One region of the Isoptericola sp. NPDC055063 genome, then DNA from elsewhere that is predicted to be linked to it. Evidence: riboswitches for the same ligand, from Rfam matches in the RefSeq annotation. Region 1 holds a riboswitch; each other region holds the start of a gene.
What was found. Region 1 has a riboswitch for thiamine pyrophosphate ahead of ACWF41_RS18235 (ECF transporter S component). Riboswitches for the same ligand answer to the same signal wherever they lie in the genome.

Region 2: it holds a riboswitch for thiamine pyrophosphate, as region 1 does, so the genes downstream of both, ACWF41_RS16700 (thiamine ABC transporter substrate-binding protein) here and ACWF41_RS18235 (ECF transporter S component) in region 1, are expected to answer to the same signal.
Region 3: it holds a riboswitch for thiamine pyrophosphate, as region 1 does, so the genes downstream of both, ACWF41_RS17320 (bifunctional hydroxymethylpyrimidine kinase/phosphomethylpyrimidine kinase) here and ACWF41_RS18235 (ECF transporter S component) in region 1, are expected to answer to the same signal.
Region 4: it holds a riboswitch for thiamine pyrophosphate, as region 1 does, so the genes downstream of both, thiO (glycine oxidase ThiO) here and ACWF41_RS18235 (ECF transporter S component) in region 1, are expected to answer to the same signal.

The regions. Positions count from the first base shown of each region.
Region 1 covers NZ_JBSGUW010000015.1:155,518-163,130, forward strand. Annotated here, with positions in the region: gene ACWF41_RS18215 (hypothetical protein) at 1-2,564, shown strand, start outside; gene ACWF41_RS18220 (class I SAM-dependent methyltransferase) at 2,545-3,165, opposite strand; gene ACWF41_RS18225 (energy-coupling factor transporter transmembrane component T family protein) at 3,231-3,956, opposite strand; gene ACWF41_RS18230 (ABC transporter ATP-binding protein) at 3,953-5,467, opposite strand; gene ACWF41_RS18235 (ECF transporter S component) at 5,460-6,113, opposite strand; TPP riboswitch at 6,107-6,219, opposite strand; tRNA gene ACWF41_RS18240 (tRNA-Ala) at 6,384-6,456, opposite strand; gene ACWF41_RS18245 (histidine phosphatase family protein) at 6,547-7,236, opposite strand; gene rsfS (ribosome silencing factor) at 7,233-7,613, opposite strand, start outside.
Region 2 covers NZ_JBSGUW010000013.1:162,583-170,195, forward strand. Annotated here, with positions in the region: gene ACWF41_RS16695 (ABC transporter permease) at 1-1,252, opposite strand, end outside; gene ACWF41_RS16700 (thiamine ABC transporter substrate-binding protein) at 1,390-2,502, opposite strand; TPP riboswitch at 2,575-2,679, opposite strand; gene ACWF41_RS16705 (DUF4235 domain-containing protein) at 2,820-3,086, shown strand; gene ACWF41_RS16710 (PAS domain-containing protein) at 3,274-4,059, opposite strand; gene ACWF41_RS16715 (sulfite exporter TauE/SafE family protein) at 4,377-5,306, opposite strand; gene ACWF41_RS16720 (RrF2 family transcriptional regulator) at 5,678-6,136, opposite strand; gene ACWF41_RS16725 (AGE family epimerase/isomerase) at 6,133-7,404, opposite strand.
Region 3 covers NZ_JBSGUW010000014.1:117,343-124,955, forward strand. Annotated here, with positions in the region: gene ACWF41_RS17310 (ABC transporter ATP-binding protein) at 1-814, opposite strand, end outside; gene ACWF41_RS17315 (ABC transporter ATP-binding protein) at 811-2,676, opposite strand; gene ACWF41_RS17320 (bifunctional hydroxymethylpyrimidine kinase/phosphomethylpyrimidine kinase) at 3,132-4,784, opposite strand; TPP riboswitch at 4,775-4,890, opposite strand; gene ACWF41_RS17325 (hypothetical protein) at 4,969-5,643, shown strand; gene ACWF41_RS17330 (YcnI family copper-binding membrane protein) at 5,721-6,479, shown strand; gene ACWF41_RS17335 (copper resistance CopC family protein) at 6,476-7,096, shown strand; gene ACWF41_RS17340 (hypothetical protein) at 7,222-7,613, shown strand, end outside.
Region 4 covers NZ_JBSGUW010000007.1:19,732-27,344, forward strand. Annotated here, with positions in the region: gene ACWF41_RS09905 (OmpA family protein) at 1-1, opposite strand, end outside; gene ACWF41_RS09910 (hypothetical protein) at 1-666, opposite strand, end outside; gene thiE (thiamine phosphate synthase) at 804-1,451, opposite strand; TPP riboswitch at 1,474-1,576, shown strand; gene thiO (glycine oxidase ThiO) at 1,566-2,801, shown strand; gene thiS (sulfur carrier protein ThiS) at 2,798-3,043, shown strand; gene ACWF41_RS09930 (thiazole synthase) at 3,064-3,900, shown strand; gene ACWF41_RS09935 (ThiF family adenylyltransferase) at 4,025-5,242, opposite strand; gene ACWF41_RS09940 (DUF3817 domain-containing protein) at 5,239-5,634, opposite strand; gene ACWF41_RS09945 (ABC transporter ATP-binding protein) at 5,693-7,507, shown strand; gene ACWF41_RS09950 (ABC transporter ATP-binding protein) at 7,504-7,613, shown strand, end outside.

The DNA of each region.
Region 1 (7,613 bases):
GCGAGGCGCCGCTGGTCGAGGCGTTCGCTCCCGCCCTCGTCGAGGGCGCCGACCCCGCGACGCTCGCCGACGTCCTGCTGGTGTCGCTGGCGGTCGCCACCAAGAAGGCGCAGCGCGCCGTGCTCGCGGCCGCGTCCCGGCGGGCGTCGTCCGACAGCGGCGCGGGGCCCGAGGTCGTCGAGCTCGTCGGGGACCGGGTCGCGGAGCTCGCCGCCGGCCGGGACCCCGCGGTGGCGCGGGCCGCGCGCGCCGTCCTGGAGGCGTGGGGCGTCGCCCCGGCGAAGCCCGCGCGGCCCGCCGGACCTGCCGCGACGGCTGCCGCGACCGCCGGGCGTTGGCGGCCCACCCCGCCGGTCTGGACGCCGCCGCGGTTCGCGCCGCCGGAGGCGACCGGCGCGGAGCTCACCGCCGCGGCCGCCGCGCTCACCCTGCAGCCGGAGGGCGCCGCCGACCTCGCCCTCGAGACCTTCCTCCACCTCGCCGTCCAGGTCGCGCGCCGCGACCCCGAGGAGGCGCGCACCGCGCTGCGCGGCGTGGGGCCGTCGTGGCAGCCGGGGCTGGGACCGGTGCACGCCTGGGTCCGCGGCGAGCAGCCGGAGCACGGGTTCGACGCGAGCGGCGCGGTCTACGGTGTGCTGCACGCCCGCGACCACGGCGTCGTCGAGCGGCTGGGCGAGGTGCCGAACCTGCTGTCGGCACCCACCCGCGTGGACCTGAGCGTCGACCCCGCCGACCTGGCCGACCGGCTCGAGGAGTACGCGTCGTCCGGCTCGCCCGCCGTCGAGGCCGACCTGTTCCTGGCGCTCACCCGGCTGGACCTCGCCCGCGCGACGCCCGAGGTGCTCGACCGGCTGGGGGCGCTCGAGGTGCCCGTCGCGGGGCAGCGCGGCCGGGACCTGCGGCTCCTGGCGGGCCCGGTCGTCGTCGCGTACGTGGCCGACCCGGTCGCCGAGCCGGCGCTCGTCCGCGACGAGCGCTGGGACTGCTGGCGCGCCGCCCCGGTCGTCCTGCCGCGCTCGCTGCACGGTTTCCCCCGCCGCATCGACACCCGCGGCTACGCGGGCCACGACGCGTACGCGGTGTTCCCGGGGTGGGGAGACGCCGCCGCGGAGGGCCTCGTGCACAGCGAGGACCCGGCCCTCGGCGTCACCCTGCGGCAGGCCGCGCGCCGCGCGACGCCGTTCGGGCCCGCGGGCGCGGTCGCCGTGCTCGGCGCCCAGCGGGGCTTCCACGAGCGGGCGGCCGAGGACGGCTCCGCCGCGGCGCTCGAGGCGTGGGACCGCGGCCTGCTCCGGCCCGGCGTCGCCGACGCGGCCCTGCTCGACCTGCAGACCACGCCGCGCGCCCTCGCGGCGTTCGCCGCCGCGGCGGTCCGCCTCGCGGACGACGGGCTCGCGTCGGTGGTCTGGCCGGTGCTCGACGACCTCCTCGCCGCCTCCCAGGCCCGGACCCGCCTGCTGGCCGGCACCGCGGAGCTGGCCGAGGCGATGCTCGCCCTCGCGCCGGACGCGGCCGCCGCCGTCGCGACCGGGGTCGCCGACCCCGCGGTCCTCGCCGTGCCAGGGTTGCGGCGGCTGGCCGCACGGCCGGGCTCCTCGCGGGCCGTGGTCGCCGCGCGGGAGACCGTGGCGGCGCTCCCGCCGGTCGCGGGGGAGCCGGTGGCCCCCGCCCCGGCGGCACCGGCACCCGTGGGCGTCCCCGACGACTTCGACGCCGTGTGGCCCGCGGGCGTCGCGACGCTGCCCGCCGTCGACGACGGGGTCGGCGTCACCGCGACCTGGCAGGACCCGGACGCCCCCACGAGGCTGCTCGCCCTCGACCTGCGGCTCCCCGCCCACCCCGGCCGCGTCTACCGGGTCGTCAAGGTGTGGGCGTACGACCTGGAGCGCGAGGGCCAGTGCGCCGCCGTCGCGCGCGCCGAGGGCGAGGAGCCCGACACGTCCGGCTACCCCACGCGCGGCACCGAGGCATGGCTGGCCTGGGACGCGGAGGCCGGCGTGCTGCGCGCGCACGAGCACCGCAACCGCACCGAGGGCACGGGCGGGCCGCTGCGGCCGCCGGCCGGCGGAGTCCCGCCGCGCAGCGCGGCCCTGCACGCCGTCGCCCTGTCCATGCTGTGCCACGAGGGCGACGCGGGGATCGCCGGGGAGCACGTCGTGCGCGAGCTGATCGAGAGCGGCGGCATCGGCTGGGCGGGCGTCCGCCTCGCCGCGCGCGCCCTGGTGACGCAGCCCGCGGCGAGCCCCGCGCGCATGGTCCGCGTGGTGGAGCGCCGCCCCGCCACGCTGCCCGCCCTGTGGCCGGTGCTCACCGAGGCGGTCGCCGCGGCGGGCGCCACCGACGGCCCGCTGCCCCGCTGGCTCCCCCGCGTGCTCGACGTCGCCGGTGCGGCGCTGCCCTACCTCGCGGAGGCGGCCCGCCGGGGCCTGGTCCCGGCCGACGCGGCGACGTTCCCCGGGCTGGAGGCGATCGCCGCGCGGCCCGGCCGCACGGTGGGGCCGGCCAGGGCCCGCGCGCTGCTCGCCGCGGTCGGGGCGCAGGGGCTCACGCGCGCCGCGTCGTGAGGAGCAGCGCCGGCAGGTGCTGCTCGTCGTCGGTCGGCCGCGCGACGATCTCCGCGTCCGTGACCTCGGTGGACGTCCAGTCCGCCGCCGGGAACGCGGCGCGCAGGTCGCCCGCGGTGGTGCCCCAGCCGAGCCCGGCCCGCACCGACATCGCGAGCACGGCGACGAGCGCGTCGGGCGGGCAGATCACGGCCAGCCCGGCCACGTAGGCGGCGCGGCCGTCGGCGTCGAGGGAGTGCAGCAGCCCGGAGTCCAGGACCGTGCGCGGGCGCACGTCGAGGCGGTCGAGGTGGCGGGCGTCGGCCACCTCGAAGCGCACCTCGCCCGGCGGCTCGAGGATCGCCTCCGCGGCCCGCTCCCGGGCGCGCGAGATCGCGTGGGCCGCGCCGTCGACCCCCACGACCCGGTGCCCGGACCGCGCGACGGCGAGCGCCAGCACGCCGGTGCCGCACCCGGCGTCGAGCACCGGGTCCGCGAGCACCGACCGCCGCACCAGGGAGAGCAGCGCGGGCTGCGGGCGGCCGATCTCCCACGGCGGCGGGACGTCCCCCGCGTACAGGGCGTCGAAGTCGTGCTGCGGGCGTGCCTCCGGTCCGGCCATGCGCGCACCTCCTGAGCCCAGTGTGCGCGCCGCGGGCGATCCCTCACCTGTCAGGGGTGGGGCGTCTACCCCGCCGCGAGGACGGCGAACGGCAGCGCCGCGACCAGGACGCCGACGGCCAGCACCGCGGTGTCGTGCCGGGCCCACGGCGCCGGCTCCGCCCAGGTCCGCGAGCCCGCGCCCGCGAAGCCACGGGCGTCCATCGCCACCGCCATGGTCGTCGCGTCGCGCAGTGTGGCCGCGAGGACGGCGAACGTCACGGAGGCGGCGTGCCGCCCGCGGTCGAGGGGCCCGTGCCCCGGCCCGACGCCGCGGGACCGGCGGGCCCGCGACGCCTGCTCCCACACGGTGCCGAGGCGCTCGAACCGCTGGAGCGCGGCCGCGACCCCGACGACGAACCGCGCGGGCAGCCGCAGGCGCTGGCCCAGCTGGTCGGCCAGCCCGCTCGGGTCGATCAGGGGCGCGAGCGCGACGCCCGGCAGCGCGAGGACCGCGATCCGCATCCCCGCGACGGCCGCGACCTCGAGGTCGCGGCCGCCCAGCAGCCACGTCGACCACGTGACCGACGCGACCGCCACGACCACCGCGAGGTAGCGCGCCGCCGGCCCGGAGCGCCGCGGCAGGCCGACCGCCCCGCAGGCGACGACGGCGCCCAGCGCGGCGGCCGCCGACGCGAGGTCCCGCACCCCGAACGACGCGACCAGGCCCAGCAGCCCGAGCGTCACGAGCACGAGCGGGTTCGCCCGCCCCAGCACGCCGAGCGCGCCGGTCGTGCCGCCACCGCCCGTCATGCCGCGGCCACCCGGTGCGGGCGGCCCATGCCGTGCCCGTCCTCGTCCGGCCCGCCCGGCGGCAGCGCGACGCGATGGTCGGCGAGCCCGACGAGGTGGCGGTCGTGGGTGCTCGCCGCCACGGTGGCGCCGTGCCCGGCGGCCGCGACGACCCACCCGGCCACGGCGGCCCACGTGTGCCGGTCCTGGCCCACGGTGGGCTCGTCGAGCAGCGCCAGGGGTGGCCGGTGCGCGAGAGCCGCCGCGAGCGCCAGCCGCCGCTGCTCGCCGCCGGAGAGGCGGAACGGGTGCGCGTCGGCGAGATGGTCCAGGCGCAGCAGCGCGAGCACGGCGTCGACGTCCACGGGCACATCGAGCCGCCTGCCGGTGAGCGCCACCTCGTCGCGAACGCGCAGCGCGAGCAGCCCGTGCTCGGGATGCTGCGGCACCCACCCGCAGCGGCGGGCGAGCTCGCGCGACCGGGTGCCGCGCCCGGGCGACCCGGCCACGCGCCCCCGCGCGGGCCGCAGGTGCCCGGCGAGGGCTGCCACGAGCGTGGACTTCCCCGCCCCGGACGGGCCGGTGACCGCGGTGAACCGGCCCGCGGGCAGGCGGGCGTCGACGCCGTCCAGCGCGCGCGTGGTGGTGCGGCCCCGCAGGCCCCGGGTCGTGAGGTCGACGCCGAGTGCGTCGACGGTCACCTCCGGACCGGCGTCGTCCGGCGCGACCAGCGCCGCGGGCACGGGCAGCGGGTCGGGCGCCGGGGCGTCCGGGAGCCAGATGCCGGCGGCGGTGAGCGCGGCCCGGAGCGGGGCGCCCTGATCGACCCCGGGCTCGCCCCCGGGCTCGACCCCAGGTGCGCGCAGGGCGCCCGGCGCGACGTCGTGCGTGACGACGCCGCCCGGGCCGAGCACCACCACCCGGTCGAGGTGCTCCAGCCACGGCCCCACGTGGTGGTCGACGACCACCAGCGAAGTCTCCGTCCCGGCGAGCGCGTCGAGCACCGCGGACCGCACCTCGGCCGCGGCGTCCGGGTCGAGCATGGCGGTCGGCTCGTCGAGGAGCAGCAGGTCCGGGCCGCACGCCAGCGCGCCTGCGAGCGCGAGCCGCTGCAGCTCCCCGCCGGACAGCGCGGAGGTCGGCCGGTCGAGCGGGTACCGCAGCCCCACGTGGTCCAGCGCCCCACGGGCGCGGCGCCAGATCTCCTCCCGCGGCAGGCCGGCGTTCTCGGGCCCGAACGCGACGTCGCGGCCGATCCGCTCGGCGACGACGGCGGCCCCGGGGTCCTGGAGCACGAGGCCGACGACGCCGTCCACGTGGGCCGTGCCGGACAGGTCGCCCGGCAGCGGGTCGCCGAGCACGCCCGCCAGGGCGTGCAGCACGGTCGACTTGCCGGCCCCGCTGGGACCGACGAGCCCGATGCGTTCCCCGGCGCCGACGGCGAGATCGAGCCCGTCGAGCACCGGCGTCGCCCGCCCCGTCGGGCGCCAGGTGAGCCCCGCCAGCCGGGCGCGCGCGCCGCCGTCAGCCACGGGCGACACGGGCCGCCCCGGCGGCGCCGTCGGCCAGGTCCCGGCCGGGCGCGAACGCGTCCAGCACCCCGGTGCGGGCGAGGGCGCGCACCAGCGCCGCGCCGCCGAGCCCCGCGAGGAGCGCGCCGGACAGCGCGAAGAAGCCGAGGTAGGCGAGGCGGAACCCCCACTGCCAGTCGGGGTAGTAGGCGAACCACTCGTAGACGGCGCCGCACGCGCCCGCGGCGGCACCCGACAGCGCCGCCACCGCGGTGCCGAACCGGCGGTACAGGAACAGCGCCAGGACGAGCTCGACGCCGAGCCCCTGCACGACGCCCGAGACGATCGCCGAGAAGCCCCAGCCGGCGCCGAGCAGGGCCTCGACGCTCGCGGCCACGACCTCGGTGAGCAGCGCGGCGCCAGGCTTGCGGACGATCAGCCCGCCGAGCACGCCGCCGAGCAGCCAGCCGCCGCCGAGCAGGCCGGTGGCCGGCGGGAACGCGACGACGAGCCCCGCGGAGAGCAGGTGGTAGAGCTGCGTCCAGCCCCAGAAGACGACGCCGACGGCGACGCCGAGCATCGCCATCGTGACCAGGTCGACGGTGCGGTACCGCAGGCTCGCGCGAGCCGTCCCGAGGACGGTCGGACGCATGATGGGCGCGGACATTCCAGGTAACTCCCTTCGCCGGTGCTAACCGGAGCAGGTTCCAAGGGTCTGCGGCTCGTGCCCGCACTCTCAGCGCCCCTTCGACGGCGCTCCCCTGTCATGGGTGTCTTCAGTTGTGCGTCAGGTGTGACGTCACCTGCGGCGGCCCTCGATGCGGCCGCAGGACCGACCCTAGGCGACGGCGTCGTCGACGCAAGGCCGTCCCGCCCCGTGGGACCCGGGTACGCGAGAAGGCCCGGAACCATGTGGTTCCGGGCCTTTTCGTCGGGGTGGAGCTGAGGGGACTCGAACCCCTGACCCCCTGCATGCCATGCAGGTGCGCTACCAGCTGCGCCACAGCCCCGAGAACCGGCGATCCATGGCCGCGAGCGACCCATGTTTCGTCTGATTCGGTGTGTTCCTCCGGGCTTGCGCCCCTCGGAACGTCGATATCTTAGGCAGACTTCGGGCCAGGTTCCAAATTCCAGTCCGGACCGGCCTGCCAGTGGTCCAGCGGGTACCCGGCCCCCACGTTGTGCGCCACGAGCCGCCACGCCGGGACAGCGCCGGCCCCCGCCCGATGCAGGTGCGACCAGTGCACGTTGTGCATCCCGGCCAGCCCGCGCCACGAGGTCGGGTCGAGGCCGAGCAGCGCCGTCACCCCCAACGAGATCGCGGCGCCGTGGGAGACGAGGACCAGGGTCGCGTCGTCGTCCAGCTGCTCCGCGTGCTCGGCGACGGCCTCGGCCATCCGCGCGGCGACCTCCGCCTTGGACTCCGCTCCCGCTCCCGCCGGCTCGGCGCCGCGGCGCCAGGCGGCGTACTCCTCGGGCCAGCGCGCGGAGAGCTCCTCGCCCGTCATGCCCTCCCACTCGCCGAAGCCACGCTCGCGCAACCGCACGTCGGTCTGCACGGGGGCGCCGCCGAGCGCGTCCGCGTACGCGGTCGCGGTCTCGAGGGCGCGACCCAGGTCGGAGGAGACGATGCGCGTCGCGCGGTGGGACGACGCGAGGGCGGAGCCGCCCTCCCCCGCCTGCCAGCGGCCGACGTCGTCGAGCGGGATGTCGATCTGCCCCTGCAGCCGCAGGGACGCGTTGTACGCCGTGCGGGCGTGGCGCAGCAGGACGACGGTCCCGGCCGTCACCGCTCGTCGCCCGCGAGACGGATGGCCCCGTCACCCGCGGCGTCGCCGTACTCGGCCGCCGCGGCTGCGCCGTCGCCGCCGCGCGCGTCCTCGGGCAGGTCGATGGCCGGGCAGTCCTTCCAGAGGCGCTCCAGCGCGTAGTAGACCCGGTCCTCGGCGTGCTGCACGTGCACGACGACGTCCCCAAAGTCGAGCAGCACCCAGCGCGCCTGGGCCTTGCCCTCGCGCCGGATCGGCTTGGCGCCGGCCGTGATCATCGCCTCCTCGACGGCGTCCACGATCGCCGAGACCTGGCGCTCGTTGGTGCCCGACGCGATGAGGAACACGTCCGTGAGGACGAGCTGCTCGCTCACGTCGAGCGCGATGATCTCCTGCGC
Region 2 (7,613 bases), on a different contig from region 1:
GCGCGCCGGAGGTGCGCAGGTCGACGTCGAGGCCCAGCGGCCGGTCCAGCGTGATGAGGAAGCCGAACCCGACGGTCACGGCGGACACGCCGAGCGGCAGCATGAACGCGGCGTCGAGCACCCCGACGGCCCGCCGCAGGCCCGCCCGGCGTGGCCGCCGGGACACGACGAGGGCCACGAGCCCTCCCACGACGACGGCGATCGCGGCGGCCCAGGCGGCGGTGCGCAGCGAGTTCCCGAGCGCCTCCCACACCGTGACCGTGAGGGCGTTGCGCCCGCCGGTGGTGCCGAGCGCCGCGTAGTTGGCGAGGCTCCAGGACCCGTCGGGGGCGTGCAGGGAGCGGGTGACCAGGCCGGCCATCGGCAGCACGAGCAGGCCCGCCACCACGACGAGCGTCACGAGCGCGGGCACGACGTCCGAGCCGTCGGCGCCCGCGCGCAGGCGCATCCGGTGCGTGGAGACGCGGTCGCTGGTGAGGTGCAGCGCGCGCTCCCGGCGGGCCCGGGCGCGGGAGCTGACCGCCAGGGCGGCCCCCACCACGACGAGCTGCAGCACCGACAGCACGGCCGCGGAGCGCAGGTCCAGGAACTGGGTGGTGCGGGTCCAGATCTCCGTCTCGATGGTGCCGTAGCGCAGGCCGCCCAGGACGAGGACGACGCCGAACGCCGTCGCGCAGAACAGGAAAACGACCGCGGCTGCCGACGCGATCGCCGGCCCGAGGGCGGGCAGCGTCACGGTGCGGAAGGCGCGCCAGGGCGTGGCGCCCAGCGCCCGGGCCGCCTGCTCGGCGCGCGGGTCCAGGCGCTCCCACATGCCGCCGACGGTGCGCACCACGACGGCGTAGTTGAAGAACACCAGCGCCAGCACGATGCCGGCGAAGCTCTCCTCCAGGTGCGCCCAGCCGAGCAGGCCGCCGGGCGCGAACAGCGCACGGAACGCGACGCCCACGACCACGCTGGGCAGCACGAACGGCACCGTCACCAGCCCCCGCACCAGCGTGCGGCCGGGGAACCGGCACCGGTACAGCACGTACGCGCCGGGCAGGCCGAGCAGCACGGACAGCACCGTGCCGGTGACGGCCTGCGCCAGCGTCTGCCCGACGATCCGCCACGTGCGCGGCTGGGACAGCACCTCCGCGAACCCGGACAGGTCGAGCTCCCGGCCCGCGGGGGTGTCGGTGAAGAAACCCTGCACGACGAGCGAAGTCACCGGCCAGGCGAAGAAGATCGCGAGGAAGCCCAGCGGGAGCACGACGGCGGCACCCCACCCCAACCAGGCGCCCCAGCGGTCCGCGCGCCATCGATCCGCGCGCCATCGATCCGCACGCGACCGCGCCGCCCCGGGGGCCGGGCTGGCGGTGGGGCGGGCGGCTCGGAGCACGGGGCGCGTCAACCGACGACCGTCGCCGTCCACTGCTCGATCCACTCGTCACGGTGCGCGGCCACGTCGGCGGGAGCCACCTCGAAGGGCTTGTCGGCCAGCGGGGCGAACTTCTGCCAGTCCGCGGGCAGCTCCACGTCCGGGTCGGCCGGGTACATGTACATCTGCCCGGGCACGTCCGCCTGGAAGGCCTCCGAGGTGAGGAAGTCGACGAGCTTCTGCGCGCCCTCGGGGTTCGCGGCGCCCGTGAGCACGCCCGCGTACTCGACCTGCCGGAAGCAGGTGTCGAGCATCGCGCTCGTGGTGGAGGTCTTCCCGTCGTCGCTCACCGTGAACGCCGGGGACGTCGCGTACGAGAGCGCGATCGGCCGCTCGCCGCCCTCGCCCGCGCCGGAGAAGTCCACGTAGTACGCGTCCTCCCACGACTCGGCCACCTTGACGCCGTTGGCGCGCAGGTCGGACCAGTAGCCCTGCCAGCCGTCGTCGCCGAACGCCCCGATCGTCGCGAGCAGGAACGCGAGGCCCGGCGACGACGTCGCGGGGTTGGTCACGACGGTCAGGTCCTTGTACGCCGGCTTCGCGAGATCCTCCAGCGTGGCCGGCGGCGTGACGTCGTGCTTCTCGAACCAGCCGTCGTCGAGGTTCATGCACACGTCGCCCACGTCGACGGGCGTCAGCGTGCCGTCGAGGTCGTCCGGCGCGTACGCCGCCACCCGCGGGTCCAGGTCGGCGGGCTGGTACGGCTCGAAGACCCCCGCGTCCACGGCCCGCGACGCGTACGTGTTGTCCACGCCGAAGACGACGTCGCCCAGCGGCGCGTCCTTGGTGAGCACGAGCTGGTTCACCAGCGTGCCCGCGTCGCCGGGGGCCACCTGCTTCACGGTGAGGCCGGACTCCTTCTCGAACGCGGCCAGCACGTCGTCGGAGACGGCGAACGAGTCGTGCGTGACGAGCGTGACGGCGTCCGACGCGCTCGCCGCGTCGTCCGGCGCGCTCCCGTCTCCGCACGCCGCCAGCAGCGGCAGCAGGGCGACGGCGGCGACGACGGCGACGACGGCGACGCCCGCCGCGGCCGTCGCCCGGCGGCGCCTGGTCGGGTGCTGCGTGGTCCTGCGGGTCATGCTGTCCTCCTCAGGGTGCGAGAAGGGGGTCCTGCGAGCACCCGGCACCGTCGTGGTGCGGCCGTCCCGCAGGGAACGAGATTCCCGACTTCCTCCACCGGTGCTAACCGGGTCAGGTTCGAGGGTCTGCGGCGTTCCGCACTCTCAGCGCCGGCGGGCGCTCCCCTGTCGTATCACCACGAGCCTACACACCGGCGCCGCGCTACCGTGGTCCCGTCCGCGGCGCCCTGGTGTGACATGCCTGACGTGCCACGACGCTCGTGGGCACGCACGCGACGACGCACCGGCCATGCCGGGGACCGACCGAGGGAGAGCACGTGACGGACACCGAGCAGCCGCTGGGCGTGAAGGTCGGCACGGTGGTGCTGACGATCGCCGCCGGATGGGTCGCACAGAAGCTGATCGGGGTGGTGTGGGAGAAGGCGACCGGCAACGTCGCCCCCACCAACGTGGACGACGACGAGATCTCCATCGTCCAGGCCGTGACCTTCGCGGCCGTCTCCGGGGGCGTCGCCGTCCTCGCGAAGCGCCTCGCGCGTCGGGGCGCCGTGCGCGCGGCCGCCCGCTTCATCCCCAGCCACTGAGCATCACCCGCCGTTGAGCATCATCGGCTACTGAGCGCCGTCGGCCCGGGCTCGCATCGCGCGGGCCCGGGCCGACGCGCGTCCGGGCCCATCTGTGTCCCGGCCCACTGTCCGGGTCAGGGCGGGTCCGAGCCCTCGAGTGCCCGGCGCGCCCGGGGCCGCGACGGCGTCAGCGGCTCGCGCGGCGTCAGCGGCTCGCGCGAGGGCGGCGTCGGGCGAGCTGCGCGTCGTGCCCGTGCGGCCGGTCCACCGGCCCTACGCCGGCGAGCGCGCGGCTCAGCCGGTCGGCGGCGTCCTTCGCGGGCGGCGCCGCCCGGACGACCTCGGCGGCGGTGAGCGCGGTGTCGCGCTCGCCGACCGGCCGTGCGAGCTCCTTCATGACCTGCTCCCCCGCGGACTGGGCGGAGACGCCCACCTGCGCGCCGACGTCCGACAGCACCTCCGTGGCGACCGACTCGTCCACGCCGCACACCGCCATGATCGCGCCCTTGGCCTGCTCCGCCGCCGCGGCGGCGACGAACGCGCGCGAGACGGCGCGGTGGGCCTCGCGCTCCAGCGCGTCGCGTACCACCGGGCTGGTGTCGATGACGTAGCCGACCAGCTGCGACGACGTGCCGTCGGCGCCGTGCCGGGCCTGCCCGGTCACCACCACCGAATGCGTGCGCCCGTGGTCGTCGACGACGCGGTGCCCGCCGGCGAAGGGGCGCCCGGTCGCGAGCGCCACCGTCGCGGTGCGGGAGAGCCGCTCGCGGTCGTCGGGGTGCAGGTGGGCGCGCAGCACCTCCGGGCCGGGCTCGATGGCACCGGGCTCGCGCCCGAAGATCCGGTAGACCTCGTCCGACCACCACCACGACCCCGTGGCGACCTCGACGCGGTACTGGCCCACGAGCAGCTGGCTCCCCGCGCCGAGCAGCTCCGCGAGCGCGACGAGCTCGCGTCGCTGATGGTCGTTCGACGTGCTGGGCATCGACATGGCTCACCTCCCAGTGCCGTGCAGCGGGGTCTGGCAGGCAGATCTCCTGGCTTCACACGGTACCGGGACGGCGCGACGGCGCCACCCCTCGCGTCTCGGCTCCGCGGGTGGAATCGCGGGGGCGTCCCCTTCCCCCGTGACGACGGCCCCGCCGTCGCGGCCCCGGAGGTGGGGGCGGCGGTGCGGGGCCGACGTCGTGCGGGTCGACGTCGTGCGGGTCGACGTCGTGCGGGTCGACGTCGTGCGGGTCGACGTCGTGCACGGTCGACGTCGTGGACCGGCCGCCGCGGAGCGTCGGCCCGCCGGGTCGAGCGGTGTCAGGCGGCGGGCGTCGGCGCGGGAGCCGCCGCGGCGGGAACGTCGCCCTCGGTCTTCTCCTCCACGAGGGCCTTGCGGTGCTGGCGGAACGCGTAGGCGACGGCGACAGCCCAGCCCACCGCGATGATCCCCAGGACGAGCGAGCGCACGCCCGGGGCGACGGGGAACTCGTCGAGGCTCAGCAGGGTGCGCACGTTGGTGAGCACGATGATGCCGCCGACGGCGGAGCCGAGGACCCGCGGGGGGACGAGGCGCACGAGCCACGCCGCGATCGGCGCGGCGATGAGGCCGCCGATCAGCAGCGCCAGCGCCCAGGACGGGTTGATGCCCGCGGTCCCGAGGCCGAACAGGAAGCCGAGGCTCGCGGCCACGGCCACGAAGAACTCGCTCGTGTCGATCGAGCCGATCACCTTGCGCGGCTCCATCCGGCCGCTCGCCAGGATGGCCGGGGTGCCGACCGGGCCCCAGCCGCCGCCGCCCGTGGCGTCCATGAAGCCCGCCACGAGGCCGAGCGGCGTGAGGAAGCGCTTGCGGAGCGGCTGCCCCAGGCGGTCGGTGCGGAGGCCGCGCAGCGTGAACCGCAGCAGCACGTAGAGGCCGAGGCCGAGCAGCAGGATGGACATCAGCGGCTTGGCGATCTCGGTGGAGAGCCACGAGAGGAACGTCGCGCCGGCGAAGGCGCCCACGGCACCGGGGATGCCGATCTTGGTGACGACCTTCCAGTCCACGTTCCCGAACTTCCAGTGAGAGACGCCCGACGCGAGCGTCGTGCCGACCTCCGCCAGGTGGACGGTCGCGGACGCCGCCGCGGGGTTGGTGCCGATCGCCAGCAGCAACGTCGTCGAGGTCACGCCGTAGGCCATCCCCAGGCTGCCGTCGACGAGCTGCGCACTGAGGCCCACGAGGGCGAGGAGGACGAGAGTCCGCACGGGGTGTTCCCTCCGTCGAGGCGGCAGCCGGTCTGCCGCGACAGACCGAAGTTACCCGATCGGTCCTATCGGATTCAATGGTATCCGCCGACGGGTCGCATGCTGAGACGACGGCGATCGCGGACGGGAGACGTACCAAGCCGTACCCTGCGCCCGCCGGCGACGAGATGCCGTCGCGGGCCGAGCCGTACCGAGCCGTACCGAGCCGTACCGTGCGCCGTGAAGCGACGAAGGCCGTCACGGACCGTGCCACGCCGCGTCGTGCCGTACCGTGCCGAGCCGAGCCGAGCCGAGCGCCGTGAAGCGACGAAGGCCCTCAGGGGCCGCGCCACGCCGCGTCGTGCCGTGCGCCCGTCAGGCGACGAGGGCCGTCACGGGCTGTGCCAGGCCGCCTCGTCGTCGGTGAGCCGCCGGACCGCGTCGGGGACGTTCCCGGCGGCGAGGTCGGCGAGGCTCACCTGCTCGAGCACGGCCCGTACGTTGACGCGGAGCGCGACCCACACGTGCAGCAGCGACGCCGCCGCGCCGGTGTACTCGAGGTCCGACGGGCGGGCGTCGCGCACGAAGACCAGCGGACCGTCCACGGCGCGCACGACGTCCGCGACGGTGACCCGGTCGGCGGGACGCGCGAGGACGTACCCGCCGCCGGCGCCGCGCCGGCTCGCGACGATCCCCTCGCGCCGGAGGTCGCTGAGGATCGCCTCCAGGAACCGGTGCGGCACCCCCTGGGCGCGGGCGAGCGACTCGGCGGGCACCGGGCCGCTGTCCGCCGCGGCGGCCAGCTCGGCGGCCGCGCGGACGGCGTAGTCCGCCTTCGCCGAGATCCTCATCGCTCCGGCGTCCCCGCCGGGGCCGCGAGCCGCGCGCCCTCCAGGATGCGCCCGGCGGCACGGGCCGAGGCTGCGAAGGAGCCCGTGAGCGGGAGGTCCGGCAGGATGACGGCCTGCGCCGCGTGGTAGACGTCGGGCTTCCCCACCCAGGTGCGCCCGGAGGGCACGTTGTCGGTGTCGAGCTCGTGGAACCAGGAGCCGCGCTCGTGGTCCACCAGGTGGTCGTCGATCCAGCGCCACCATCCGCCGGCCAGCTCTGCGTACCGTTCCTCGCCCGTCGCGCGGTGCAGGACGTCCGCCGCGGCGGCCGCCTCGGCAGCCACCCAGTGGAAGCGGCGCGCCTCCACCGGCGTGCCCGACCAGTCCGTCGTGTAGACGAACCCGCCCCGCGGGCCGTCCCAACCGTCCTCGACGGCGCGGTCGAACAGCTTCCTGGCCGCCTCCGTGCGCTGCCCTGCGGTGCCGCCGGCGACGTCGACCTGCAACAGCAGCCGCGCCCACTCGAGGCCGTGACCCGGCGTGGCCCCGTAGGGCTTGAACGGGTCGTGGGGGCGGTCCGCGTTGTACTCGAGCTGCGGCGCCCACGCCGAGTCGAAGTGCTCGGGGATCCGCCAGTCGTTGCCACCGGCCCAGGAGATCACGCGGTCCGCGATCGCCGCGGCGCGTTCGAGCCAGCGCCGCTCACCCGTGGCGTCGTGCGCCGCGAGCAGAGCCTCGACGCCGTGCATGTTCGCGTTGACCCCGCGGTACGGGTCGATGACGGACCAGTCGCGCGACCGCTCGTCCAGGTGCAGCTGGTGCTCCGCCTCCCAGAAGCGCTCGTCGAGCACGCCCAGCGCCGACTCCAGCAGCGCCTCCGCCCCGGGAGCCCCGGCCACGACGCCGGTGGAGCCTGCGAGGACGACGAACGCGTGACCGTAGGCCTGCTTGAGCCCGTTCACCTCACCGGCGCCCGGGCCCCGCGAGGCGAGCCAGCCGCCGTGCTCGGCGTCCGCCAGGGACACCGAGACCCCGTCCAGGCCACGCCGGAGCAGGGAGTCCGCGCCCTCGACCCCGAGCAGGTGCCCCAGACCGAAGGTGTGCGTCATCCGACACGTGATCCACAGGTGCGCGGGCTGGGTCGAGTCGACGGCACCGTCGTCGTCGAGCCACCCTCCCGTGCCCTCCGCGCCGAGAGACGGGCGCGCGAAGTCCAACAGGCTGAGGAAGTGGGCGGCCCGCCATGACGCGTCGGGACCGCTGGCAGGAAGAAGTGGAGATCCGGTCACCGGACGAGCCTAGCGGGCCCGCGGACTCCCGGATGACAGCGCCGTCAGGTGGTCCCGTCGAGCGCCGCGCGCGAACACCTTCGTGCCCGCCCAGCGCTGCGCGGGCGCGCATGCCGAACAGGTGGTTGGGCGCGGCATAGCCGACCAGAACATGCATTTCAGCCTGGCCGGCAGCTTGGGTGCGCTCGAGCGCAGGGCCCGAGCCTGTA
Region 3 (7,613 bases), on a different contig from region 1:
CGCTGAGCGCGCCGTACTCCGCCTCGGTGGTCGACTCCCGGCGGAACGCCTGGACGGCGCGCATCCCGGTCATCGTCTCGACGAACTTCACGATGAGCCGCGCGGAGGTGGTGCGCTGCTCGCGGTAGAACACCTGCGAGTGCTTCTGGAACCACCGGGTGAGCAGCCATGCGGGGACGAGGGCGACGGCGAGCACCAGGCCGGACCGCCAGTCGAGCAGGAACAGGCTCAGCCCGGTGAAGATCATCAGCATGAGCGAGGACACGACGCCGGTGAGCCCGCCGTCGAGCAGCTCGCGCAGCGCCTCGAGGTCGGACGTCTGCCGGCTGATGATGCGGCCGGACGTGTACGACTCGTGGAACTCCAGGCTGAGCAGCTGGGTGTGCCGGAAGACCCGGCGGCGCAGGTCCAGCAGCACGCCCTGCGCGATCTTCGCGGCCTGCCGCACGTAGGCGCCCGCGCACAGCCCGCCGACGACCGCGGCGACCAGGTAGGCGGAGCCGACCAGCACGAGGGTGCCGACGTCGCCGTCCATGAGGTCGGGCACGGCGGAGTCGATGGCGAGGGACACGAGCCACGGGCCGGCCACCTGGCCGAGCGTCGAGACCACGACCAGGAGGCCCGCGAGGGCGAGGGCGCCGCGGCGCGGCCGCAGCAGCTCGCCCAGCAGGCGCAGCGACCGGGACCTGACGTCCCGGGAGGCCGCGGCGTCGAGCCGGGTGGCGTCGTCCGCGGTCGCGTCGGTGGGGCGACGGCGGTCGTCCGGACCGGACGTCGCGGGCTGGGACGGTTCCGGCGTGCTGGGGCGGCTCACGGCTGGACCTCCTTCTCGTCGTGCCCGGTCCGGGCCTGCTCGGACTGTGCCTGCTCGGACCCGGCCTGTTCGGTCGGGTCCGGGTCGGCGTCGTCTTGCTCAGCCCGAGCGCGGTCGGGCTCGTCCCGGCCTGAGTGCTCGGCGCTCTCCTCCCAGTCCTGCTCCAGGCTGGAGATGACGTGCCGGTAGTGGGCGTCGCTGGCGAGCAGGTCGCGGTGCGTGCCGACGGCCGTGATCCGGCCGTCCCGCAGCACGGCGACGCGGTCCGCGAGCGCCACGGTGGACGGCCGGTGCGCGATGACGAGGCTCGTCGTCCCGTCCAGCACGGTCCGGAGCCGGGTGGTGACGGCCTCCTCGGTCGCGACGTCGAGCGCGGACAGCGGGTCGTCGAGGACGAGCACCGCGGGCCGCGCCGCGATGGCGCGCGCGAGGGCGAGGCGCTGGCGCTGGCCGCCGGACAGGGACAGGCCCTCCTCGCCGATCCGCGTCTCGACGCCTTGCGGCAGGTTCGCGACGAAGCCGGCCTGTGCCACCTCGAGCGCCTCGTGCAGCCGGCGCTCCCGCTCGGCCTCGGGGACGGCGTCGGGCCCGGCCTCCGGGACGCCGAGGAGCACGTTGTCGCGCACGGACGCGGAGAACAGGGTCGGGTCCTCGAAGGCGACCGCGACCGCGCGCCGCACGTCGTGTCGCCGCATGCGGCGCACGTCCACGCCGTCGAGCAGCACCTCGCCGCCCGTGACGTCGAAGATGCGGGGCACCACCATCGCCAGGGTGGACTTGCCCGACCCGGTGAGTCCGACGAGCGCCGTCGTGGTGCCGACGGGCAGCTCGAGGTCGACGTGGGCGAGGACCGGGCGTGCGGCGTCCTCGTAGCGGAAGGTGACGTCGCGGAGCTCCACGTGGCCGCGCGCGGGGCCGGTCTCCACAGGGTCCGCGGGGTCGGCCAGGGGGTTCGGGGTCTCCATCACCTCGAAGAAGCGGTCGACGGCGGTGCGGGCGTTGAGCGTCATCGACAGGGTCATCCCGAGGTCGACCACGGGGCCGTTGATCACGGCGGTCGTGAGGAAGAACGCCACGAGGCTGCCGACGGTGATCTGCCCCTGGGCGGCGAGCACGGTGCCGAGCACCAGGCAGACGGCCAGCGTGACCTCGGGGATGAGCTGCAGCGACGTGGTGACCGTGGCCTGGTTGCCCGCCTTGCGGATCTCCGTGCGCCGGAGCTCCTCCGCCTGGTCGGTGAACGAGTCGAGCGCGTCGCGACCGCGGCCGAACGCCTTGAGGACGCGGATGCCGTGCACCGACTCCTCGACGGTGGTGGCGAGGTCGCCCGACTGGTCCTGCGACAGGCGCGCGATGACGCGGTAGCGCCGCGAGAAGCGGAACGCGATGACCGTGACCGGGATCGCGCCCGCGAGGTAGACGAGGCCGAGCCAGCCGGCGGTGGCCAGCAGGATGCCCACGCCGACCACGATCGTCACGATGCTGACGACGAGCTGCAGGAGGCCGAAGACCAGCCAGCGCCGCAGCAGGCCGAGGTCGCCCATGATCCGGCTCAGCAGCTGGCCGCCGGGCCACCGGTCGTGGAACGCGACGGGCAGGTCCTGCAGGTGGCGGAACAGCGCCATCCGCAGCTCGGCCTCGACCCGCGTGCCGGGGTACATGACGAGGTTGCGGCGCAGCAGGACGAACCCGGCCTCCGCGACCCCCAGGACGAGGACGAGGAGGACGGGCACGACCAGGGCGCCGAGGTCGTGGGCGGCGGCACCCTCCGCGAGGGGGCCCTCGACGAGGGTCTGGAGCACGCGCGGGATCGCCAGCGCGGCGAGGCTCGCGCCGAGAGCCGAGAAGAGGCCGCCGACCATGCGCGGCAACGCGGGCCTGACGTAGGGGTACAGCCGGCGGATCGACGCGAGGGTCGAGAGCTCGGAGCCCGCGGGGGCGACGGGGTCCGCCGGGGCGACGGGGTCCGCCGGGGCGACGGGGTCCGCCGGGGCGCGATGGCCGGGTGCGCCGGGCGGCCCCGACGGCCCGCCCGGCGGCGTGCCGGGCGCGACGGACGAGCGCGGGGCGGAGGAGGCGGAGCTCCTCCTCGGACTGTGGGAGGGATCGGCGCCTGCGGCGCCTCGGCTGCTGCTGCGCGGAGCGCGCGTTGTGTCGGGCATCACCACCATTCTGACACCCGCCACCGACACGCTTGCCCCGGTCACCGCCTTTTGGCAAGCGTTTGCCCGACCTGGGGCGAAGGCGCGGTGAAGGCATGGCGCCGGCCTGACCCGGGTGCTCCGGCAGGGCCGGGCTCAGGCCACCGCGCCCGGGCTCACCCCGCCACGGCCCCCTCGAGCGCGACCGCGCGGGGCCGGGCGGCCTGGTCGAAGAACGCGAGCTCGTGCTCGCACGCCCCCTGGAAGGCCGCGCCCATCCGCACCCGGGTGGCCGGCCCCGCGGCGCCGGCGACGCGGCGCAGGACGGCGACGGCCTGGCGGGTCGCCGCGGCGAACTCGTCGTCGGCGTACGTGCCGAGCCAGGCGGCGTACGGGTGTCCGGGGTGGTTGCGGGCCGCGAGCCGCTCGCCCACGTCCTGGTAGATCCAGTAGCACGGCAGGACCGCGGCCACGAGGGTCGCGTAGTCGTCCCCGGCGGCGCGCAGGTGGTCGAGGTACGCGGCCGTCGTCGGGCTGGTCGGCACGTCGGTCGGCTCCCCGCCGAGCCACGTCGTGTGCAGGTCGAGCTCGGTGACCAGGGCGCCGTGCGCGCCGCCGGCCCAGAAGGCCTGCTCGGCGCGCGTGGGCGCGAGCTGGCTGGCCCGGGCCAGCGCGCGCGAGTACTCGCGCAGGTAGATCGCGTCCTGCTCGAGGTAGTCGCGGAACCGGTCCGTACCGAGCGTCCCGTCGCCAAGGGCCCGCACGAACGACAGCTCGTCGATCGCGGCCCGCACCCCGGCGGCGGCGGCCCACCACCCGTCGACGGCGTCGCGGCCGGCCCCGGCGGCGGCCTCGTCCCGCCCGGCCGGGGGCTCCGGATCGACGGCGCCCGCCGGGGTGCTCCCCGCGAGATGGTCGACCGGCCCGTGCCCCCCGCCGACGCGCAGCGCCTCCCCCGCCCGGATCGCCGCCGCCAGCCACGCCTTCGTGCCGCGCAGCGCCTCGGCCCAGTCCCCCGTGCGGGCGTACCGGGCGGCCAGCCCGCTCGACAGGGAGCAGCCGGTGCCGTGCGTCGCCGTGGTGCGGACCCGCTCGCCGGCGAGCTCCAGCAGCGTGCCGTCCGGGCCGACGAGGGCGTCGGGCGCGCCGGGGTCGCCCTCCTCGGCATCGTCGCCCGTCAGGTGCCCGCCCTTGGCCACGACCAGCACGTCGTGCCGGGCGGCGAGCCGGCGCGCCTGGTCGAGCGCGGCGGGCCAGTCGGGCGCGGGGGGCTCGCCGGCCAGGACCGCGAGCTCGGGCAGGTTGGGCGTGACGACGTCGACCCGCGCGAGCAGGTCCCGCACGGCGCGCTCCGCCGTCGGGTCCAGCAGGCGGTCGCCGCTGGTGGCCAACATGACCGGGTCGAGCACGACGGCCGGGCGGGCCCCGTTCGCGCCGTCCGGAACCGGCCCGCCGTCCGGCAGGCCGTCGAGCCACGCGCCGACGGCCCGCGCGACGGGCGCCGACGCGAGCATCCCGATCTTGACGGCGTCGATGGCGATGTCGTCCGCGAGCGCGTCGAGCTGGGCCGTGAGGAACTCCGCGGGCGGCACGTGCACCCCCCGCACGCCGCGCGTGTTCTGGGCCGTGAGGGCAGTGAGCGCGGCCATGCCGTACCCGCCGGCCGCGGCGATCGCCTTGAGGTCCGCTTGGATCCCGGCGCCGCCCGACGGGTCGGAGCCGGCGATCGCCAGGACCCGGGGCCTGCTGGGCGCGGGGGTTGGTGCGGTGGTCGCGGGAGCGGTGGTGCCCCGGAGGGCGGAGCTGTCGTGATGCGCGCGCACGCTCATGTCGACATCCCTTCGTCAGTGCTAGCTGAATCAGGTTCGACGGGTGTGATCTCAGCGTCTCGTCGCCGGCCGGGGCCGACGGCGGGAGGCACCCCGTGTCGTTCGGCGCCACCGTAGCCCACCGGCCGCAGCGGTCGGCGGCGGGTCCTCCCAGGCGTGTCGCCCGGCGGGATAGGGTGCCGGGGTGCCCGTGGTCGTCCGTCGTGTGCGCGAGCTCCTCGTCGCCGGCACGACGCTCAGCATCGCGGCCGCCGCCCACCTCCTGGGCGGCGGCGCGCTGCCCGGTGCACCCCTCGCGTGGCTGGTCGTGCTGGCGCTCTCGGCGCCCGTCGCCGTCTGGACCGCCCGCCGTCGCCTGACGCTGCGCCGCCTGCTGCCCGCCATGGTCGCGCTGCAGCTCGTGCAGCACTCCGCCCTGTCGGTGCTCGGCGCCGCCCGCGCCGACGACGACCCCTGGGGCACCGGGAGCACGGTGGGCGCGGGCGGAGCCGTCCCGGCCCTCGCGGGCCACGCCGGGCACGACCTCGGGCCCGGCTCGCTGGTCCCCGCGACCGGGACCGCCGTGCACCTGGAGCACGCCGCCGACGGCGGCACCACGACGTGGATGCTCGCCGCGCACGCCGTCGCCGTCCTCCTGACCGCGCTGCTGCTCGCCGCGGGCGACCGGGCCGCCGCGAACGTCGCCTCGCACCTGGCGCACGTGGCGCTGCTGGTGCGGGGGCCGGCCTCGCTGCCCGTGGCCCGCCGCGGGCCCGTCGTCGCGGGACCGGTCTGGCGTCCGCTGCCGTGGCACGCGCGCCGCCGTCCGGCGCCGCGCGGGCCCCCGGTGCGGCGCGGCGCCCTCGCGCGCGCCGCCTGAGCCCTGCCCTGGTCCGAGGTCGGACGGGGCGGGCCCTCGCCGTCCCACGAACCCTCGAACCACCGGAGCAGACAGCCATGCCTACGACCACCCCTGCCCGCACGCGCCGCACCCGTCGGCTCGCCGGAGCGGCCGCCCTCGCCGTCCCCGCCCTCCTGCTGGGCGCCGGAGCCGCGTCCGCGCACGTGACGGTGACACCGGACTCCGCCGAGTCCGGCGCGTACGCCACCCTCACCTTCAAGGTCCCCAACGAGTCGCCCGAGGCGTCGACCACGGCCGTGAAGGTGACGCTGCCGAGCGACACCCCGTTCACCAGCGTGTCCGTGGAGCCCGTCCCCGGGTGGAGCGCGAAGGTGACGCGGGCCGAGCTGCCCGAGCCGGTCGACGTCCAGGGCACCACCCTCACGGAGGCGCCCGCGAGCGTCGAGTGGACCGCCGACGACCCCGACGCCGGCATCGCGCCCGGCGAGTTCCTTCGCTTCTCCGTCTCGGCGGGCGCCGTGCCCGACGGCGTCGACGCGATCACGCTGCCGACGACGCAGACCTACTCCGACGGCGAGGTCGTCGAGTGGGACCAGGAGGCCACCGGCGACGCCGAGCCCGAGCACCCGGCCCCCGTGCTGCAGGTCGTGCCGGCGACCGGTGACGACGCGCACGGCAGTGCGGCAGGGGCCTCGGCCGAGACCGGGTCCGACGCCTCGGCGCAGGCCGATGACGGGTCCGGCGACACCCTGCCCCTCGCGCTCGCTGCGGCGGGCCTGGGGCTGGGTCTCGTGGGCGCCGTGACCGGCGTCGCCGCCCTGGCCCGCACCCGCGCCCGGACGGAGCAGCGATGACCCGCGGCCGTCCCCGCACGACCCGCCGCGCGCTCCTCGCCGGCGCGGGCGCGCTCGGCCTCGCCCTCGCGGGCGCCGTCGGGCTCGCCGGGCCCGCGAGCGCGCACAACGTCGTCGTCGGCACCACGCCGACGTCGGGCTCGACCGTGACCGAGGCGCCCGAGTCCGTCGAGATCACGTTCGACGAGGCGGTGCTCAACCTGGCCGCCGACGGGTCGAGCACCGTCATCTCGGTGACCGACGCCGACGGCACCGAGCACGCGAGCGGGTGCCCCACCACGCAGGACCGCACCGCGTCCGTGCCGGTGACGCTCGGCCCGGCGGGCGAGTACACCGTCGACTGGCGCATCGTGTCCGCCGACGGCCACCCGACCAGCGGGCAGTTCGCGTTCACCTACGACCCGCCCGCCGGTGCGGCGGCGGCCACCCCGGCCGCCGAGGCGACGCCCTGCGGCTCCCCGGCGGCCGGCTCCGACGCCCAGGCCGCCAGCACCGGCACCGCGGACGACGACGGCTCCTCCGAGCTGGTCGTCGTGCTCGGCATCGCCGGGGGCGTCGTCGTGCTGGCCGGTGCGGCCGTCCTCGTGGCGCTCCGGGTCGCCCGGCGCCGCGACTGACGCACCGAAGACCTGTCAGGGCCAGCGCGACGTATGTCGAGCGCTGGCCCTGACAGGTCCGGGGCCGCACCCGCTCCGCGCCGGGGCGTCCCCGCACCCGCCGTGCTCCGCCTACGATGCCGACCATGGATGCGGGGCAGATCGTCGGGATCGTGACGGGCCTGGTCGTGGTGGTCGTGCTGGTCACGGCGGTGGCGGTCTGGGCAGCACGGCGCAGGAGCGCCGCCCGGGCACGCGCGGCGGAGCTCGAGGCCGAGCTGCAGCGGCTCGGCATCGAGGCCGGCTCCGCGCTGGTGCGCACCGACGAGCGGGCCCGCCTGGCGGAGGACGAGCTGTCCTTCGCGGTGGCCGAGCTCGGCGAGCGCGACACCCGCGAGCTCGCGCCGACCCTGCGGCGGGCGCGCGAGCGGCTGGCGGAGGCGTTCCACCTCAACCAGCGGCTGCACGACGAGGTCCCGGACACCGACACCGAGCGGCGCGAGTGGTCGGCGCGGATCGTGGACCTGTGCCGGTCCGC
Region 4 (7,613 bases), on a different contig from region 1:
CTGCGCGGCCCCGTCGCCGTAGGTGACCGTCGCGTCCGTGAACAGCGGCAGCCCCTCCGCGGGCAGCACGTCCACGGTCGCGGGCTCGCCGTCGGGAGCAGGCAGCACGGCGGACGCCTCGATCGTGCCGTGGTTGGGGAACTTGAACGTGATGTTCTCGAGCGGCGAGACCAGCATCGACTCCCTGCACCTGAGCTGGGCCAGCGACACCTGCGACGCGTCGTCGCTGTCCAGCTGCCAGGCCCCCTCGGTGCAGTAGGGCTTGTAGGCCTTGAGCGCCGCGCGGTCCGTCACGGTCGTCGCGGGCACGACGCCCATGTCGTAGTAGCTGGCGCCGGCGTCGGCGGGCGACTCGTCGTCGTCCCAGCGCAGCGCCCATCGCACGGTCATGTTCTCGGCGCCGACCTCCACGGAGCGGAGCGTCACCGTGAGCTCTCCGCCGTGGGCGTCACCGCCCCCGTGCGGCGTGGCGATCTTCTGCTCCGCCATCACCTGGTCGGCGACGGTGGCGGTGCCCGGGTCGGCGGCGGCCTGCTCCGCGGGGGCGGCCTCGCCCTTCGTACCGGCCCCGTCGTCGCCGGAGCTGCCGGTGCAGCCGGCGAGCAGGAGCGTGCCGGCGAGGGCGAGGGTCGCGGTGGTGCGGGCGCGTGCGGTCCGTGCGGACATGCGTCCTCCAGGGTCGGGGCGCACGGCCGGTCCCGGCCGTGGTGGGGGGCAGGTGCCCACTGTGGCACGCGTCGGCGGGGCCCGCCCGAGGCATCCATGGGGAGAACTCCCCAGGTCACAGACCTCGGGCGCCCGTGTCAGCCCAGCCGCTCGCGCAGCTCGCGGGCGGCCCGCTCGGGGTCGGGCGCCTGGGTGATCGCGCGCACGACGACGACGCGCGACGCGCCGGCGTCGAGCACGGCGTCCAGCCGCTCGGCGTCGACCCCGCCGATGGCGAACCACGGCGTCGCCGGGCGGGTCGCCGCGACCTCGCGCAGCAGGTCGAGGCCGACGGCCGCACGACCGGGCTTGGTGGGCGTGGCCCACAGCGGGCCCACGCAGAAGTAGTCGACGTCCGGGTCGGCCTCGGCCTCCGCGGCCTGGTCGGCGGAGTGCGTGGAACGGCCCAGGACCGGCTCCGCGCCGAGCAGCTCGCGCACGGCCGGCACGGGCAGGTCCCGCTGCCCCATGTGCACGACGGGAGCGCCGGTGAGCTGCGCGACGTCGGCCCGGTCGTTCACCGCCCAGAGCGCGCCGTGCTCCGCGGCGACGCGGGCCACGACCGCCTGGATCTCCAGCTCGCGCGCCACGTCGAGGGACTTGTCGCGCAGCTGCACGACGTCGACCCCGCCCGCGAGCGCCGCGTGCAGGAAGTCCTCCAGGTCGCCGCGGTCCTCGCGGGCGTCGGTGCACAGGTACAGGCGGGCGTCGGCGAGGCGGGCACGGGTCGTGGTCACGCCAGTCAGGGTAACCACGGCCCGGGTTACAGTGGCCGCGCACGGGAGCCCCGCTCGGGGCTGAGAGGGCGCAGGAGCCGACCGTCGAACCTGATCTGGGTCATGCCAGCGAAGGGAGCGCACATGCTTACGTCCACACCCACGTCCGCACCTGAGTCCGCCCGCGACGTCGTCGACCTCGTCGTGGTCGGAGGTGGCATCGTCGGCCTCGCCGTCGCGTGGCGCGCCGCCACGGCCGGGCTGTCCGTCACGGTCCTCGACCCGTCCCCCGGCGACGGCGCCACCCGCGCGGCCGCGGGGATGCTCGCGGCGGTCAGCGAGGCCGACTTCGGCGAGCGGGACCTCGCCCGCCTCAACCTCGCGTCCGCCGCCCGCTGGCCGTCGTACGCCGCCGACCTCGCCGCCGCGACCGGCCGCGACGTCCCCCTGCTGCGCGCCGGCTCGCTCGCCGTCGCGTACGACGCCGACGACGCCGCCCTGCTGCGCCGCGTGCTGGCGCTGCACCGGGAGTGGGGGCTCGCGTCCGCGGAGGTCCCGGTGGCCGACGCGCGGCGCCGGGAGCCGTACCTCGGGCCGCGGCTGGCCGGGGCCGCCGTCGTCGAGGGCGACCTCGCCGTCGACCCGCGCGGGGTGCACGCGGCGCTCGTCGACGTGCTGGGCGGCGCGGTCGTGCGGCGTGCGGCGGTGCGGCTGGAGCGCGACGGCGCGGGCCGGGTGGTCGCGGCGCACGACGACGCCGGCGCGCGCCACGCCGCGGGCGCCGTCGTGCTCGCGACCGGCGTCGTACCGCCGGTGGGGCTGCTCGACGGGGTGCCGGAGGCCAGGGTGCCGGTGCGGCCCGTCAAGGGGATCACCCTGCGGCTGGACGCCGGCCCCGAGCTCGCGCTGGAGCACGTGGTGCGCGGCACCGTGCAGGGGCGGCCGGTGTATCTCGTGCCGCGGGCGCCGGGCACCCGGTCGGGACCCGGCGGCGGGCCGGGGCACCGGGAGATCGTCGTGGGGGCCACCAGCGACGAGCGCCCGGACGACCGTCGGGCCGAGGCCGGGGGCGTGTTCGCCCTCCTGCGCGACGCGCGCGCCCTCGTGCCCGGCATCGACGAGGCGGCGCTCGTCGACGTCACGCCGCGCGCCCGCCCCGCCACCCCCGACAACCTGCCGCTCGTCGGGAGCACCGCCGCGCCCGGGCTGCTGGCCGCCGTCGGGCACGGGCGCAACGGCGTGCTGCTCGCGCCGCTCACGGCCGACGCGGTCGTGGCAGAGCTGACCGGCGGGGCGCCGCCCGACGACTCGCTCGCCGCGGCCGATCCGCGGCGCTTCGCGCCTGCCGCCCGCCCCGACCCTGAAGGAGCACACCCATGAGCCCGAGCACGAGCACCGCCACCGCCGTCGTGAACGGCGAGCCCTACCCCCTCGACGGGCCGCACGGCGACGGCGTCGAGGCGCTCGTCGCAGCCCTCGTCCCGGCGTTCGTCGCCGACGGTACGGCGCAGGGCATCGCCGTCGCCGTCAACGACGCCGTCGTCCCCCGCGGCCTGTGGGCGGGCACCCGCATCGCGCCCGGCGACCGGGTCGAGATCGTCACCGCCGTCCAGGGCGGCTGACCACGAAGCACGGAGGAACCATGACCAGCACCACGACCCTCACCGACCCGTCGGCCGACCCGCTCGCCGACCCGTTCGAGATCGCCGGCACCACGATCGGCTCGCGCCTCGTCATGGGCACGGGCGGCGCGTCGAACCTCATGACGCTCGAGGACGCGCTGGTCGCGTCGGGCACCGGCCTCACCACCGTGGCGATGCGCCGCGTCGCCGTGCGGCCCGGCGGGGCGGGCGCCGAGGACGGCGGCATCTGGGGACTCCTGGAGCGGCTCGGCATCCGCGCCCTGCCCAACACGGCCGGCTGCTTCTCCGCCCGGGAGGCCGTGCTCACCGCGCAGCTCGCCCGTGAGGCGTGCGGCACCGACTGGGTCAAGCTCGAGGTGATCGCCGACGACGTCACCCTGCTGCCCGACCCGATCGGCCTCGTCGAGGCGGCCGACGCGCTGGTGCGCGACGGGTTCGTCGTGCTGCCGTACACCAACGACGACCCGATCCTGGCGCGGCGGCTGGAGGACGTCGGGTGCGCCGCCGTCATGCCGCTCGGCGCGCCCATCGGCACCGGCCTGGGCGTGCTCAACCCGCGCAACATCGAGGCGATCGCGGCCGCCGCGCGGGTGCCGGTCATCCTCGACGCCGGGGTCGGCACGGCGTCCGACGCCGCGCTGGCGATGGAGCTCGGCTGCGCCGGTGTCCTCCTCGCCACGGCCGTCACGCGGGCCGCCGACCCGGTCCGCATGGCGCACGCCATGCGCCTCGCCGTGCAGGCCGGCCGGCTGGCCGCCGGCGCGGGGCGCATCCCGCGCCGCGAGGGCGCCCTGGCCAGCTCCTCCCCCGACGGGCGCCTCGACCTCGCCCTCTGACGGGGGCACCCGCCCGCTGAGGTAGTCCCAGATCTGCCGAGGTAGTTCCGTTCTTGCCGAGGTAGTGGACCAGACCACTACCTCGGCGGGAACGGGACTCGCGGGGTTTCGGACTACCTCGGCGTCAGACGGCGAGGAGGAGCGCCGGGGCGCCGCCCTCGACGGAGCGGGCGTCGACGCCGGCGGCGCGGGCGACGTCGGCCACGCGGGCCGAGCGCGCGCCGGCCGCGCAGACCAGCAGCACGGGGCGGTCGGCGGGCAGCGCTGCGACCGCCGCCGCGGCGTCGTCCCCTCCGCCCAGGAACGTGCCGCTCGGCGCCACGGTCGCGCCCGCGACCGGCAGCGCCTGGACCTCCCAGTCCTCGCGCACGTCCACGAGCGCGACGGGCGCGTCGCCCGCGAGCAGCGCGGCGGCGTCCTGCGCGCTCACGCTGGCGGGGCCCAGCCCCGCGACCGTGGCGCGGGCGTCGGCCGACCCGCCCGACGGCGCGGGCAGGCCGCAGAACGCGGCGTACGCGGCGTCGTCGGCGAGCAGGGCCGCGACGGGCTCGCGGGTCGGGTCCGGGCGGACGGCGAGCTGGCGCCACGTGAGGTCGAGGGCGTCGTAGACGGCGATGCGGCCGAGCAGCGTGGTGCCCGCGCCGGTGATCAGCTTGACGGCCTCGGTGGCCATGACCGAACCGACGGTGCCGCACAGCGCGCCCAGCACGCCGCCCGTCGCGCAGTCCGGCACGGTGCCGGGCGGCGGGGGGACGGGGAAGACGTCGCGGTAGGTGGCGCCGCGCTCGCGGGTACCGTCCTCGCGCACCGGCGCGCCCCAGAACACGGCCACCTGGCCGTCGAACTGGTGGATCGCGCCCCACACGACCGGCACGCCGAGGATCTCCGCGGCGTCGGACACGAGGTAGCGCGTCGGGAAGTTGTCGGCCCCGTCGAGCACGAGGTCGTACCCGCGCAGGATGTCGAGCACGTTCTCGGGGGTCAGCCGCTCCGCGTGGGCCACGACCTCGACGTCGGGCGCCAGGTCCGCGAGGCGGTCCCGGACCGAGTCCACCTTGGGCCGGCCGACGTAGGCGGTGCCGTGCACCACCTGGCGCTGCAGGTTCGAGACGTCCACGACGTCGTCGTCGACGACGCCGAGCGTGCCCACGCCCGCGGCCGCGAGGTACTGCAGGGCCGGGCTGCCCAGGCCGCCCGCCCCCACGACCAGCACGCGCGCCGCGGCGAGCCGACGCTGCCCCTGGGCGCCGACGCCCGGCAGCGGCAGGTGCCGGGCGTACCGGGCGAGGCGTCCGGCGTCGAGCGGCGGGCCCGGCGCGACGAGCGGGGCGAGCGACGTCATGCCGAGTACCGCTCCGCGAGGGCGCCGAGCTTCGCGTCGGCCCCCGCGTGCACGCGCTTCTCGAGGATGAACGACATCACCGGCACGACGCCGGCGAAGACCATCGTGGCCAGGCGGCCGAAGCCCCAGCGCATCTTGGACCACAGGTCCAGGACGGTCACGAGGTAGACCACGTAGATCCAGCCGTGGGCGAACGGGACCCAGCCCATGTAGTCGACGACGACCTCGACCGGGACCACGTACTTGAAGAACATCTCGACGCACAGCACCAGCAGCATGCAGCCGGTGAGGATCGCCATGAACCGGTAGCGCTTCAGCGACCCACGGGCCTTGCGGATGGCGGTCTCGGCCTGGGCCTGGGTGGCGGCGGGGGTCTGCTGCGGCGTGCTCACCCCAGCATCGTAGGCGCGATAAACCGTCGCCCGGTGTCGGTACGCGTCCGTACGCTTGATCCCCGTGCGACCCCTCCCCCTGCCCGACGTGGGCAACCCTCCTCTGACCTCCCCGGCCAAGCTCCTCGCGTGGCAGGGGTGGCGCCAGCGCGACGTGCTGGCGAAGTCCCTGGTGGCGGGCGTGGTGGCGATGCTCGCGTCGGCCGCGGCCCCGCTGCTGATCGGCCGCGCCATCGACGAGGGCCTGTCGCAGGGCTTCGGCGGCCCGCTGTTCCTGTGGTGCGGCGCGATGCTCGGCGCCGCGCTCGTCATCGTCGTCGCCGGCATCTTCAACCACATCTGGGACGTCGAGAACTGGGTCCGGGCGTCGCTGTCGTTCTCCCAGCTCGTCGGCTACAAGGCGTCGCGCGCGGGGCACGCGATCACGCGCAAGCTGCCCACCGGCGAGGTCGTGTCCGCCGTCGCGAACGACGCGCTGCGCGTCGGCGACATGTTCTCCATGGCCGGCCGGTTCACCGGCGGCGTGCTGGCGTACGTCGTGGTCGTCGCGATCATGCTGTCCCAGCACGTGCAGCTCGGACTGGTCCTGGCGCTCGGCATCCCCGCGGTCGCCGTCGTGCTCGGCCTGCTGGTCAAGCCGCTGCAGTCCCGCCAGACCACGCAGCGCGAGGCCACCGGCCGGCTCACCTCGCTCGGCGCGGACACCGTCTCCGGGCTGCGCATCCTGCGCGGCATCGGCGGCGAGGACGAGTTCGCCGCCCGCTACGCGCGCCAGTCGCAGGAGGTGCGCCACCAGGGCGTGCGCGTCGCCGTGCTGCAGTCGGTGCTCGACGGCCTGCAGGTGCTGCTGCCCGGGCTGCTCGCCGCGCTCGTGCTGTGGCTGGGCGCCCGTGCCGCCGTCCGCGGCGAGATCACCAGCGGTCAGCTCGTGACGTTCTACGGCTACGCCGCGTTCCTCGCCTGGCCGGTGCAGATGGCCACGCAGATGCTGCAGATGGTCATCCGCGCCGTGATCTCGTCACGCAAGATCCTCGACGTGCTGCGCGTCGCCGAGGCGACGCCGTCCTCGGAGACCCCCGCCGACGCGCCCGGCGCCGGCGCCGACCTGGTCGACGAGACCAGCGGCCTGGTGCTGCGCGACGGCCGCGTGGTCGGCCTCGTCAGCGCCGACCCGGACGCCTCGGCGCGCATCGCGACGCGGCTGGGGCGGCTCGACGACGAGGCCGAGGCCGGCACGCCGGTCCGCCTCGGCGGGGTGCTGCTGGCCGACCTCGACAAGGATGCGCTGCGCCACCGCGTCGTGGTCTCCGAGGCGACGCCGCACCTGTTCTCGGGCGTGCTCGGCGAGGCGCTCGACGCCCGCGGCCGCGCCACCGAGGCCGACCTGCTGGCCGCGATGGTCACCGCCGACGCGCACGACGTGCTCGACAGCGTGCCCGGCGGGCTCGCCGGCGAGCTGCCGGAGAAGGGCCGGTCCCTGTCGGGCGGGCAGCGGCAGCGCGTCGCGCTGGCGCGCGCCCTGCTCACCGAGCCGGAGATCCTCGTGCTCGTGGAGCCCACCAGCGCGGTGGACGCCCACACCGAGGCGCGGATCGCCGAGCGCGTGAGCGAGGTCCGCCGCGGCCGCACCACCCTGGTGGTCACCGCGAGCCCGCTCGTGCTCGACCACGTCGACGAGGTCGTCCTGCTGGACGCCGACGCGACCGTGGCCGCCAGCGGCACGCACGCCGAGCTGCTCGCGCGCCGGGACGAGCACGGTGCGGCGTACCGCGCCGTCGTCGGCCGGAGCATGGCCGAGGACGAGGCCGAGGACGAGGCCGAGAACGAGTCCGACGAGATCAGCGACACCGACCTGGAAGGAGCCGCGCGATGAGCGCCCCCGCCGCCGCACCCCCGTCGTCCGGCACCCCCAACCCGAACCTGCTGCCGATCGCCGACCAGGCCGAGGTCAACCGCACCGTCGGCCGCCTGTTCCGGCG